DNA from 2 places in the Priestia sp. YIM B13491 genome. Region 2 is predicted to be linked to the other one. Evidence: a T-box and tRNA genes for the amino acid it is inferred to sense, from the RefSeq annotation. Region 2 holds a T-box; the other holds one or more tRNA genes.
The links. A T-box is a leader RNA that pairs with one kind of tRNA and senses whether it is charged. The one in region 2 lies ahead of ACFX4E_RS01120 (valine--tRNA ligase), so its partner is inferred to be a tRNA-Val.
Positions count from the first base shown of each region.

Region 1: it encodes a tRNA-Val, which carries the amino acid that the T-box ahead of ACFX4E_RS01120 (valine--tRNA ligase) is inferred to sense. The anticodon was not compared.

Region 1 covers NZ_JBHZOR010000002.1:819,242-825,697, reverse strand. Annotated here, with positions in the region: gene ACFX4E_RS10180 (GntT/GntP/DsdX family permease) at 1-215, shown strand, start outside; gene ACFX4E_RS10175 (DUF1349 domain-containing protein) at 370-981, shown strand; gene ACFX4E_RS10170 (YitT family protein) at 1,020-1,640, opposite strand; gene ACFX4E_RS10165 (Lrp/AsnC family transcriptional regulator) at 1,813-2,262, shown strand; gene ACFX4E_RS10160 (arylamine N-acetyltransferase family protein) at 2,290-3,045, opposite strand; tRNA gene ACFX4E_RS10155 (tRNA-Val) at 3,310-3,381, shown strand; gene ACFX4E_RS10150 (DEAD/DEAH box helicase) at 3,550-4,995, shown strand; gene ACFX4E_RS10145 (copper homeostasis protein CutC) at 5,060-5,689, shown strand; gene ACFX4E_RS10140 (hypothetical protein) at 5,818-5,952, shown strand; gene ACFX4E_RS10135 (amino acid permease) at 6,025-6,456, opposite strand, start outside.
Region 2 covers NZ_JBHZOR010000001.1:229,588-236,043, reverse strand. Annotated here, with positions in the region: gene ACFX4E_RS01130 (DUF420 domain-containing protein) at 1-406, opposite strand, end outside; gene ACFX4E_RS01125 (bifunctional folylpolyglutamate synthase/dihydrofolate synthase) at 563-1,861, opposite strand; gene ACFX4E_RS01120 (valine--tRNA ligase) at 1,958-4,600, opposite strand; T-box leader at 4,683-4,927, opposite strand; gene ACFX4E_RS01115 (hypothetical protein) at 5,158-5,355, shown strand; gene ysxE (spore coat protein YsxE) at 5,367-6,416, opposite strand.

The sequences.
Region 1 (6,456 bases), on a different contig from region 2:
TTGAGCATATGTCCGGTGTTAACTTAGAACTGCTTGTTATCGTTACGGGTGCGGGTTCACTAATGTTCTCTCATGTTAATGATGCTGGCTTCTGGATGGTGAAGGAGTATTTAGGATTAACAGTGAAAGAAACGTTCAAAACATGGACCGTTCTGGAAACGCTTCTATCCTTTATTGCTTTTGCAGGAGCACTTATTCTAAATGCATTAATTTAAAAATAAGACTCTTTTACTCTATGTAAAAGAGTCTTATTTTTTTATGAAAGAAAAGAATTTACAAGAAAAATAATCAAAATATTTTATTTATTCGTTAAATTATGGCAAAATAGAAATAGAAGAATAATAGCTTCTAAGAAGGGAATGACAGAGAGTGAGTAATCAACTAGTATTTTTCACAAACTTTTCAGAAGGAAAATTAGATTCAGACGTTTCTTGGTATTGTCCACCAGCTCAATTTCAAATTGATACAGAAACGAATCGATTAGTGATTAAAACAGACGCTAAAACGGATTTTTGGCAGCGTACTCATTATGGCTTTGAAGCGGACAATGGACACTTTCTTTACCGTGAAGTAGAAGGCGACTTTGAAATCATGACAAAGGTGCATACATATCCAGTTAATCGCTACGATCAAGCAGGTCTCATGATTCGTGTATCAAAAGATACGTGGATCAAAACGTCAGTTGAATACAATCCCGATGGTCCTAACCAATTAGGAGCAGTCGTAACCAACCAGGGCTTCTCAGATTGGTCCAGTCAAAATTTTACTCAAAACAAATCAGCGCTTTATTTTAAAATTCAGCGCAAAAACGATGATTACACCGTTTGTTATTCAAGTGATGGAGATTCTTGGACTCAGCTCCGACTCGCTCACTTATTGAACTCAACCAAAGAACCTGTTCAAGTTGGTATTTATGCTTGTAGTCCTCAAGGAGAAGGGTATGAAGCCCAATTTGATTTTATAAAAGTAGAAAAAATGTAAATAAAAACCACGATTTAGCCACAGCTAAATCGTGGTTTTTATTTAGAAAGCGCATTATCTAAAGGCTGTGTGGAAGAAGCGGATGTCGGTTGATTGTGTAAAGCAATCTTTTGTTTGAAGTAGCTGATGACAAAACCTGTAATCGCAATGGATATAACAGAGAAAATTCCTTTTGAAAGTCCAATTGAATACATGCTCGACAGCACGACAAGGAAATCAAATGAAAAATTCACTTTTCCAGGATCCCAACCGAATTTTCGCTGCGCGAATAACGCTAGAATATTAGCACCGCCGAGAGAAGCTCCGTTCATAAATAAAATGGATAAGCCAAGGCCGGCAATTAGTCCGCCCGTAACAGCACCCATCAGGCTGGGAAGTGTAAAAGAAGGAAGCAAGTGATCGAGTGAAGTGAGAAGCGATAGCAAAGACACTGATCCTATAGTTGTGGCGGTAAATTTCCATCCCATTTGAAAGAAGGAAAAGAGGTAAAAAGGAATATTAATGAGAAAAAAGATCACGGCAAACGATAAGGGAAGGGCATATGACAAGCTAAGAGACAGACCAGCTGTTCCCCCGGTCACTACGTGAGAGTGCCGCAAGATAAGAACACCAATACTTGCAATCGTACATCCAAGAATAATCCATAAAACTTTTTTCATAAATAAACCCCTTTGTTTGTTTTTTCGGAATTTTCATTTTCAATTATCTACTTTAATGATAGGATATTAAATAAAGAAAACACATGTATAAATGAAGGAAATAATACTTGTTCTGTTATCAACTTGAATAAAGATTTTATTTATTATATTCATTTTGAAAGGAAAGGTTTGTATGGATCAAATCGATGCACAACTATTGTCTATTTTGCAAAGGGACGGACGTATGACGATTAGTGATTTATCAAAAAAGCTGGCTCTTAGCCGTCCAAGCGTATCAGAAAGACTTCAGCGTCTTCAGGAACGAGGGGTGATCCAGCGTTTCAGCGCTACGGTGTCTCCGAAAGCTTTAGGAAGAGATACACAGCTGTTTATTCAAGTAAGTGAATTAAAAAGAAAACCGGAGGAATTTGAAGACTTTATTGAGCAAAATGAAGACGTGCTTGAATGTCATCGCGTAACGGGGCCGGTTTCTTACTTTATTAAAGCAGCCGTGTCTGGAATGGATGGACTTAGAATGCTAGTGGATGAACTGATTCCTTATGGAAATGTGAATACCTCAATTATTTTAAAGTCGCCTGTAGAAAACAGGATGATTACTCCTGTACAAAAACCGGCCCCATAAGAGGCCGGTTTTTCGTGTAAGGACATATTAATAAAATCCTTTAATAATATAAAAATGATTTTGTAAAATATCAGGTATTTCTTCTTCTGAAAGGTTCCTTTTCGTCTTTTTTTCGCCATCTGTTACAGTCAGCGTTTCACCGGAAAGGGTAATGCGCCCTGTAGGGGTTGCGATTGTAACAAGACGTTTGTGTACAAACGGAGAATCGGCTGACGTTTGATTGAACTCACACATGGGAGTAAAGTCAGTCAGTTTCTTAGGAAGCGTAGACACACGGTACAGCGTTTTCCATACATCATCTTCCCATCGCTGCAAATCGTACATATGCTCAGCAACGTTTGTCATACGATAAGAGCCGCTTACATCTCTTACTACTTCGCCATTTAAAGGCATTGGCTTGCGCACAGAATCTCCAAACCCAACGTCTACGATGTAAGGCTGATTTTTAATCGTCACAAGATTTGTAGCGTGACTTCCTTCAATGGTCCACGTGCCGTCGGGTTTTTTGACGGTAGCTGAAACGTAAGAGACTTCATATCCGCTTTCTTTTAACAGCCAGCCAAATAAACCGTTTAATTCGTAGCAAAATCCTCCCCGCAAATTTACAATTACTTTTTGAAAAATTCGTTCTAAATCAATTATAATAGGGGTTTGAGACAGAACATCTAAGTTCTCAAAAGGAACATGAAGCATGTGTTTGTTCTGTAAAGCAGCTAAGCTTTCATACGTTGGGCTATCCGGTTTCTTAGCTAAAAACCGACTAAAATAATAATTAATATTCATCAAATGCACCTCTTAGTAAATCATTTCTCTCTGTCTTTAGCAGAACGTTCATGTAACAGCGCTTTTTCGATTGTCTCTTTGGAAGCGAATCCTTGAAGTACACGGCTGTCAATTTTTAAAGTTGGTACTTTCATCCCGTCACGCTCCTTTATGGCATGTTTTTATTTTATCAAAAGTAAAGACGATCCTTCCAACTTGGGAACTGCGGAAAAATAGTTGACAAAATTGGATAACTCTTTCTATAATATAGTCAATACATATCACGAGCGATTAGTTCAGTGGGAGAATACATCCTTGACAGGGATGGGGTCGGGGGTTCGAATCCCTCATCGCTCATACCAAAGCCGTTTTCTTATTAATAAGAGAGCGGCTTTTCTCTTTTGTTTGACAAATCAATGCTACATTAAATCTTGAGCGCGTATAGAAGAATTAAAGTATAATGAAACATAGTGCATCAGGTCATGATAAAGATAATCACTAATTTAAAATAAATGAGGGTACAAAATGAATCAAAGAAGTTTTAGTCAATATGGTCTTAGCGATAAGGTAGCTAAGGCGCTTTCTAGCCTGCAATACAATCATCCCACGGAAGTACAAAGCAAGGTGCTTCCCATCGCGCTAGAAGAAAGAGATGTTGTCGTGAAGTCTCAAACAGGAAGTGGAAAAACGGCTTCCTTTGGCATTCCACTGTGTGAATTAGTTAACTGGGAAGAAAATAAGCCCCAGGCCTTAGTGTTAACACCTACACGAGAGCTGGCCGCGCAGGTAAAAGAAGATATTACAAATATCGGCCGTTTTAAGCGAATTAAAGCAGCAGCTGTCTACGGAAAATCACCGTTTGCTAAGCAAAAAGTAGAATTAAAGCAAAAAACACATATTGTTGTAGGTACGCCTGGACGAGTGCTTGATCATATAGAAAAAGAAACGCTTGCATTAGAGAAAATTCGTTATTTGGTTATTGATGAAGCAGATGAAATGCTAAATATGGGTTTTATTGACCAAGTAGAAGCAATCATTCAACATCTTCCTAGTGAGCGTGTAACGATGCTTTTCTCTGCTACGCTTCCTGAAGATATTGAAGAGCTTTCTCGCAAGTATATGAAAAAGCCGGTTGATGTTGAAATCAAAGCGAACGGATTAACGACAAGTACGATTGACCATTCTGTTATATCAGTAGAAAACGAACGTAAATTTGAACTGCTGAAAGACGTAACCACAGTAGAAAACCCAGACAGCTGCATCATTTTTTGCCGCACACAAGAGCAGGTAAATACGCTGTTAGATGATTTAGATGATCTTGGGTATCCTTGTGATAAAATTCACGGGGCAATGGTACAAGAAGACCGTTTTGAGGTTATGAATGATTTCAAAAAAGGTAAATTCCGCTATTTAGTGGCGACAGATGTAGCTGCGAGAGGAATTGATATTGATAATATCACACACGTTATTAACTACGACCTTCCGTTAGAAAAAGAAAGCTACGTTCACCGTACAGGAAGAACGGGACGTGCCGGTAAAAAAGGAAAGGCTATCACATTTGTAACGCCTTATGAAGAGAGAATGCTATCGGAAATTGAAGAATATATCGGTTTTTCAATTCCAACATCTACTCCTCCTTCTAAAGAAGAAGTACAGCAGGCAGCATCCGCTTTTACTGAAAAAATCAATGAGCGTCCAGAAGTTAAAAAGGATAAAAGCGAGTCATTAAATAAAGACATTATGAAGCTGTATTTTAACGGAGGAAAGAAAAAGAAAATTAGAGCGGTTGATTTTGTGGGAACAATTGCGAAGTTAGACGGAGTAACCGCGGACGATATTGGAATTATTACGATCCAAGAAAATGTCTCTTATGTAGAGATTTTGAATGGAAAAGGTCCAAAAGTGTTACAAGCAATGAAAAACAAAACGATTAAAGGAAAGAAATTAAAAGTTCATAAGGCAATTAAATAGCAGAAGGAAGTCCATCTTTTTAAAGATGGGCTTTATTTATAGAGACAATAAAGGAGTTGAGAGTATGAAGTACATAAAAGAAGCGTGTGTAGAAGGGTATGAGCAGGCAAAAAAAGCAGAAAAGCTAGGAGCAGACCGCATTGAATTATGTGACAATCTCAGTCAAGGAGGCACTACGCCAAGTTACGGCACCATTCAATATGTAAGCGAACATCTTGATACAGATATCAACGTAATTATTCGCCCAAGAAGCGGTGATTTTATATATTCCGAAGCAGAATTTCAAATTATGAAAAAAGACGTTAAAACATGTAAAGACCTTGGAGTAAACGGAGTAGTATTTGGCATTTTAACAGAAGAAGCTGAAATCGATTATGGACGCACTAAAGAGTTAATAGCAGAAGCTCATCCTTTAAGCGTTACGTTTCATATGGCATTTGATGAGATTAAAGATAAATACAAAGCTATTGATATACTTAGTGAATTGGGAGCAGACCGTATTTTGACCAAAGGAGGGAAAGGATCTGCTTTGGAAAATCTTCATATGATCCGGGAATTGATCACATATGCTAACGAACGTATTATTATTTTGCCTGGCGGAGGAATTCATGAAGGCAACGCAGAGGCGGTTATAAAAGAAACAAAAGCAGCTGAATTACACGGAACAAAAATTGTAGGAGATTTATCTCGTTAAATAAAAAGAGGCTGCTACAAAAGCATTTTAATCCAAGTGAAAAACGAACCATTAATCAATATGTTTGATTCGTGGTTCGTTTTTTTTGATGGTGAATATAGTTTCATCTGTTTCGTTCCTTTTAGCAGGTGATTGGAGGGCAAGGCGAAGACTCCTGTGGGAACAGCGGAACAGATGAGACCCCGCAGGAGCACAAGCGACGAGGAGGCTCAGCGGCAGCCCGCGGAAAGCGAAGCCTTGCACGGAAATCAACTGCGGTGTAATAAGCAGTCCAGCTCATCTATCTCATTTGTTCGTCTTAAGATTGAATTCATTTAGTTATGTCTCAATCTCTTTTATTTTGATGTATTTTCTTTTGCTGCTAAGCCGCTCGTCATTTTGGTACGCTGAAAGAAAAAAGAACCTACGACGAGTACAGCAATTAAAAGAGTTAAGAAGAACTGCGAACGTAATGAATCAATAAATGCCATGGCAATAAAAATACTAGTGATGGCAAGGATTGTAGCGTAAGTTAAGTAAGGAAATAACCACATTTTAATTTTTAATGCTTCGGGATTTTCTTTTTCATATTTTTTTCTCATTTTAATCTGTGAAAATGCAATAACAAGATATACAAGAAGCGCTACGCCGCCTGACGCATTCACTAAAAACAAAAAGATTTTGTCCGGTGAAATATAGTTAAAGATAACGCTAATGTACGAGATAACTGTACATGCTAATATCGCGCTAACCGGCACGCCTTTTTTATTTAATTTTGAAAAACTTTT
Region 2 (6,456 bases):
TCGCTGCTAGGAAACTGTGTGTGATCAAAATGAAGAAGTAAATGGGACGAACGATTCCTTCTCCACCGAACGTAGCTGTTTCTGTGGAAATGTAGTGGAACGTTAAATATGAAACTAAAAAGAGCAGTGTGGAAGTGAATGCTGCTAAAATAAAACCTTTATGAGCATTGATATTTTTCCTGAAAATTGAAATCAACGCTGCAACTAAAAAAATAAATGTAAAACTATTCAAAATAGCATTTAACCGTGGAAAGATAGTCAAATCAAAACTTACTTTTCCTTGATAGCCAATATTCGAAAAGAATAGCAGTAAAATAATAACATTCGCTATCACTGAAAAGGTAAGAATAATACCGGTAAAGTTTTTATTACTTTTCGGTACAATTTTTTCATTATTCTTACTCATGTTAACAATCTCCTTACTTAGTGATGTACATGTTTATTATATATCACTTACCTAGGGGGTGAAAGTGACAATACTTTGAACTTAGTGCTTCCTTATTATCCGTATCCCTTCCTCACATTATGTTAAAAGCAGCAAGATGTCACTTGCTGCTTTTGCTCATTTTAGAAGAAAAGCCCGCACTTCTGATATAAAATACAGAGACCCTGTAATTACGACCATGTCTTGTTCCCCTGTTGCCTTTTCCTTTACGTAAGCAATTGCTTCTTTCCACTCCTCATCCATATGCTTATTATGATGAGTACTCATCTCATAAAGCTCCTCAGCTGCGCGAGCACGAGGAAAGTCAAACGACGTAAATGTAATACTTGCAGCGATTGTTTCAAGTTCTTGGACCATTCGATCAGCGCTTTTATCATTTAAGCAGCTGAAAACTAAATGAATGTTTCGATCTTCATAATGAAGGCGTAAAGTAGATAACAAGCTATCAATGCCTTCTGCATTATGAGCCCCATCAATAATCGTTAAAGGATGCTCATTTACTATCTCAAAGCGGCCGTTCCACTTTGTATGCTGAATCCCTTTTATCATTTGCTCATTGGAGATAGAAAGCTTTTTCTTTTCTTTTAAATAACAAACGGCCATGAGAGCCAAAGCTGCATTTTTCACTTGATGATAGCCAAGCATATTTAATTTCAAGTCTTCAAATATGCCATACGGCGTGTTTAACGCAAAGCCTTCCCCGTTTGCTAAGGGCTCATAGTTTTTAATGTCAAAATCTTTTCCTAATACAAATAACGAAGCCTGCTTTGACTTTGCTTCTTCAGTAATGACATCAAGCGCCTTTACTTGCTCTGCCCCAGTAATAATAGGGACTTCTTTTTTAATAATCCCCGCTTTTTCTGATGCAATTTCTTCTACCGTATCACCTAGTATTGCCATGTGATCAAATCCAATGTTTGTAATAATACTCACCATAGGATTCACAACGTTTGTTGAGTCATACCGTCCTCCAAGCCCTGTTTCAAACACAGCATAGTCAACTGACTCATGATAGCCGAAATAAAGAAAAGCCATGACTGTAATCACTTCAAATTCCGTTGCTGATCCTAAACTTGTATGTTCTAGTCGCTCCACAACAGGCTTTATTTCCTGAACAAGAGCGGTCATTGCTTCATTTGAAATAGGCTGTCCATTCACGCTGATCCGCTCATTAAATGTTTCGATATAAGGAGAAGTAAAGGTTCCAACTTTATACCCTGCTTCTTCCAACATGTTTCGCAAATAAGAAACGGTAGAACCTTTACCATTGGTCCCAGCAACATGAATAGCATTTAGATTTTGCTGCGGAAAATCAAGCTGCTCTAGCATCCATTCCATTCGTTCTAACCCCGGCTTGATTCCAAAGCGAAGTCTGTTATGAATCCAATCAAGCGCTTCTTCATATGTCGTTATCATCTTTTATTCACCTTTCTTTTCCATCGCTATTATTATGTAGAGAAAAAGCGTCGCTATACAAGCCACGCTTTTTCTGTTGGTTCATTAACCCATTGATTATCCGCGTAATTCAGCAATACGAGACTGAACAGCTTCGCGTTTTTCAACATAATCCTGCTCTTTTGCACGCTCTTCTTCTACTACTTTAGCAGGCGCTTTTGCAATAAAGCCTTGGTTGTTTAATTTCTTTTGTACACGTTCTACTTCTTTGTTTAACTTGTCGTATTCTTTTTCTAAACGCGCGATTTCTTCTTCGATATTAATTAAACCTTCAAGAGGTAAAATTAATTCTGCGCCTGTTACAACAGCAGTCATCGCTTTTTCGTCTAATGAAACCTCTGTTGAAATCACAAGCTCACTTGGATTACAGAAACGTTCTACATACGCACGGTTCTTTTCGAGCTGGCTTTGAATATTTTCATCTTTAGCTTTGATAAATAATTTTACTTGTTTGCTCATCGGCGTGTTCACTTCAGCACGAATGTTACGAACAGCACGGATAATATCTACAAGTAAACGCATATCGTTAGCTGCTTCTTTATCAGAAAGCTCAGGGCTTACTTCCGGCCATTTAGCTACTGTAATTGATTCGCCTTCATGCGGCAAGCTTTGCCAAATTTCTTCGGTAATAAACGGCATGAATGGATGTAAAAGTCGCATTGTGTTATCAAGTACATAAGCTAAAATTGAGCGAGTTGTCTTTTTAGCTGCTTCATCTTCTCCGTAAAGAGGAAGTTTAGCCATTTCAATGTACCAATCGCAGAAATCATCCCAAATAAAGTTATAGAGAATACGTCCAACTTCACCGAATTCATATTTGTCAGCTAATTTTGTTACGTGCTCAATCGTTTCATTTAAGCGCGTTAAAATCCATTTATCAGCAACAGACTTTTCGCCTGATAAATCAAGCTCTTCAAATGTGATGCCGTCCATATTCATTAATGCAAAACGAGAAGCATTCCAAATTTTATTTGCAAAGTTCCACGTCGCTTCGACTTTTTCAAAGCTGAAGCGTAAATCTTGTCCTGGTGAGCTTCCTGTAGATAAGAAGTAGCGAAGAGAATCTGCACCGTATTTCTCGATTACTTCCATTGGATCTACACCGTTACCAAGTGATTTACTCATTTTACGACCTTCAGCATCTCGTACAAGACCGTGAATGAGTACATCGTCAAACGGACGTTTACCCGTAAATTCAAGACCTTGGAAAATCATGCGAGATACCCAGAAGAAAATAATATCGTAGCCCGTTACAAGCACGTTTGTTGGGTAGTAACGTTTGAAATCAGCTGCATCCACATCAGGCCAGCCCATTGTTGAGAATGGCCATAGCGCTGAACTGAACCATGTGTCTAATACATCTGAATCTTGTTCCCAGTTTTCGATATCTGCTGGAGCCTCATGATCTACGTATACTTCTCCAGTTTCTTTATGATACCAAGCTGGAATGCGGTGTCCCCACCAAAGCTGACGCGAAATACACCAGTCGCGAATATTTTCCATCCAGTGTAAGTATGTCTTTTCAAAACGATCAGGCACAAAGTTTACTTTTTCTTCTTGTTTTTGAAGATCTACTGCTTTATCTGCTAAAGGCTGCATTTTTACAAACCACTGAGTTGATAAATAAGGTTCAACAACGGCGCCGCTTCGTTCACTGTGACCTACTGAATGCATGTGGTCTTCAATGTTGAACAATACACCGTCTTCTTGAAGGTCTTTAACAATTTGCTTACGGCAAGCAAAACGATCCATTCCTTCATATTTACCTGCTTTGTCATTCATCGTACCATCTTGATTCATCACTAAAATACGCTCTAAATTATGACGGTTTCCAATTTCAAAATCGTTCGGGTCATGAGCAGGCGTAATTTTTACCGCACCAGAACCGAATTCCATATCTACATAATCATCGCCTACGATTGGAATTTCACGACCTACAATCGGAAGGACAACCTTTTTGCCAATTAAGTGCTTATAGCGATCATCTTCAGGGTGAACAGCTACAGCCGTATCTCCTAGCATTGTTTCAGGACGAGTTGTTGCGATTTCGATATGTCCAGAACCATCTGCCAACGGATAGCGCATATGATAAAACGCACCTTGTACATCTTTGTAAATAACCTCGATGTCTGAAAGAGCTGTTTTCGTAGCTGGATCCCAGTTAATAATATATTCTCCGCGATAGATTAACCCTTTTTTGTAAAGCGTTACGAATACTTCGCGCACTGCTTTAGAAAGGCCTTCATCAAGCGTGAAGCGCTCGCGTGAATAGTCTAAGCCAAGTCCTAGCTTCGACCACTGCTGGCGAATAAAGCTTGCATATTCTTCTTTCCATTTCCACGTTTCGGCCACAAAATTTTCGCGGCCTAGATCGTAGCGGCTTTTCCCTTCGCTGCGAAGCTTTTCTTCTACTTTTGCCTGCGTTGCAATCCCCGCATGGTCCATGCCAGGAAGCCATAAAACGTCATAGCCTTGCATACGCTTCATACGCGTTAAGATGTCTTGTAACGTTGTATCCCAAGCGTGGCCTAAATGCAGCTTACCCGTTACGTTTGGGGGTGGAATTACAATTGTATATGGCTCTTTTTCAGGGTCATTTGTTGCTTCAAAAAACTTCCCGTCTAACCAATACTGATAACGATTTTCTTCAACGGCTTTTGGATCATACTTCGTTGGAAGAGTCACTTCTTTTTCAGACATAATGTATACCTCCATAATATAAAGTTTCAGTCTTTAGAAACTGTGTAAAGCTTTTATAAACATAAAAAAACTCCTTTCCTAATAAAAGGACGAAAGGAGTTGATTTCGCGGTACCACCTTTTTTTATAGACGTATCCCGTTTGATAAGCCTATACACTTCATTTCATAACGGTTGATTAACCGGCTTTTTCTACTGAACTATGCAGCTGTTCAAAAAAGCTACTCATAGGCGACATTCCGAGTGCACATTCTTAAGAAATCTCACAGCAACTGATTTCTCTCTCTGAAAGACGAACATCCCGTACTCTTCCTATTCACTGTATTTATGTATGAATTTCTCTTAATTATACTATATGAAAAAATGTTGAATCGTCAATAATCTTCTCCATTTTTTTATGATTATATTCATAATTTTTTTGTTCTGCTCTTTATTTTTTCATTCGCTCGCTAATTTTGGAAATAAAATGAAGAGCCAACTTAAAAAAATGGCACCATTTCTTTCTTTTTTCATATACTTACTTTAACCTGGGCACGTGGATTGAAAGGGGCATGTACAAATGAAGAAACGAATAAATGTAAATTCGTATCAACTGCAGCGGTGGCTCAAAACAGCAGGAGCGGCTTGTGGACAGTTTATTGTTCCTTTGACAATTTTTCAAGGTATACGTACACTATTTTTCCCTACAACCTTTGATGTACTGTTGTTGGCACTGCTTGCCATACTAGCGGTTGCTTTATATTCCGACTGGATTTAAAAACCCAAGCGCTATTCGTTCGCTTGGGCTTGTGCAGCTGCTTCCGCTGCCATTTTTTTTTGCTGATCTACTTCAAATATTTTAATATTGAGCTGTTCAATGTTTTTCGTCAGCCAGTATGCTCGAATAAATGACTGCATATGTTCAAGCTCTGTTTTACTTTCTTTATGCTGCCTATATTGAACGATACACTGATACAGGGGCTCTGGAAACGCCAAATAACTGTGTAAAAGCAGCCGTTCCTCTTCTCTGAGAGCAAAATGTTTTTCATACGTACTAAACCACTCATAGCTGTCATAGGTCGTTACTGGGTATGTGCGAAGAGTCCGAAAATAAAATGAGACTAAATCATAAATAGGTGAAGCATCTTTTGCATGTTCAAAATTAATAAAAAAACCATTTCCCCGCTCGTCATAGATAAAATGTTTAGCCGATAGCTTTCCATGAGAAGTAACCAGCCGGATCTTTTCCTTTTCTTCCATTTCATCGTTCCACTGATCGAGCTTTCCAAAACCAAATTCAAGCGCTCTTGTCATTTCATAATAAAACGTACAGTAATGCAATTCAAACGGGGACATATAGATTTTTTTCTCGCATTCTGCTACATACTGCTTCAACTCTTCCTGACGCTTTTCCCACGTTTCTTTCATCGATGTGTAATGATTTTCTATATCTTCTTTTTTCACTTCTACTTCCTGCGCCGAAGCGCCGTGAAGCTTAGCAAGCTCTTGAAATAATTTATGATATCGAATATCACGCTCTTCGGTCGGATTATTTGGGAGCCACGGCATTAAGTAATACGAGCCGCTTTCATCTGAAACAATGGGCTGAGAACGCTTCGTTTGATAAATAGGGACAAATCCCATCCATCCTTTTTGATACACGTTCTGCAGCTTTTGAATGAAGTTTTGATTTCGTTCTTGATGATTCGCTATTTCTTTAAGCGCAAACACGCCGGTTTTCGTATAGACTTTTTTTACTTTTCCATAGTCTTCAATAAAGTCAACATCTAAGTCATATTCTTTTAACAATACTTTGTAGTCTGCTACTGTCCGCTGCATCTATATTCTCCTTCCTCGTAAAAAATAAAGAAAACAGTTA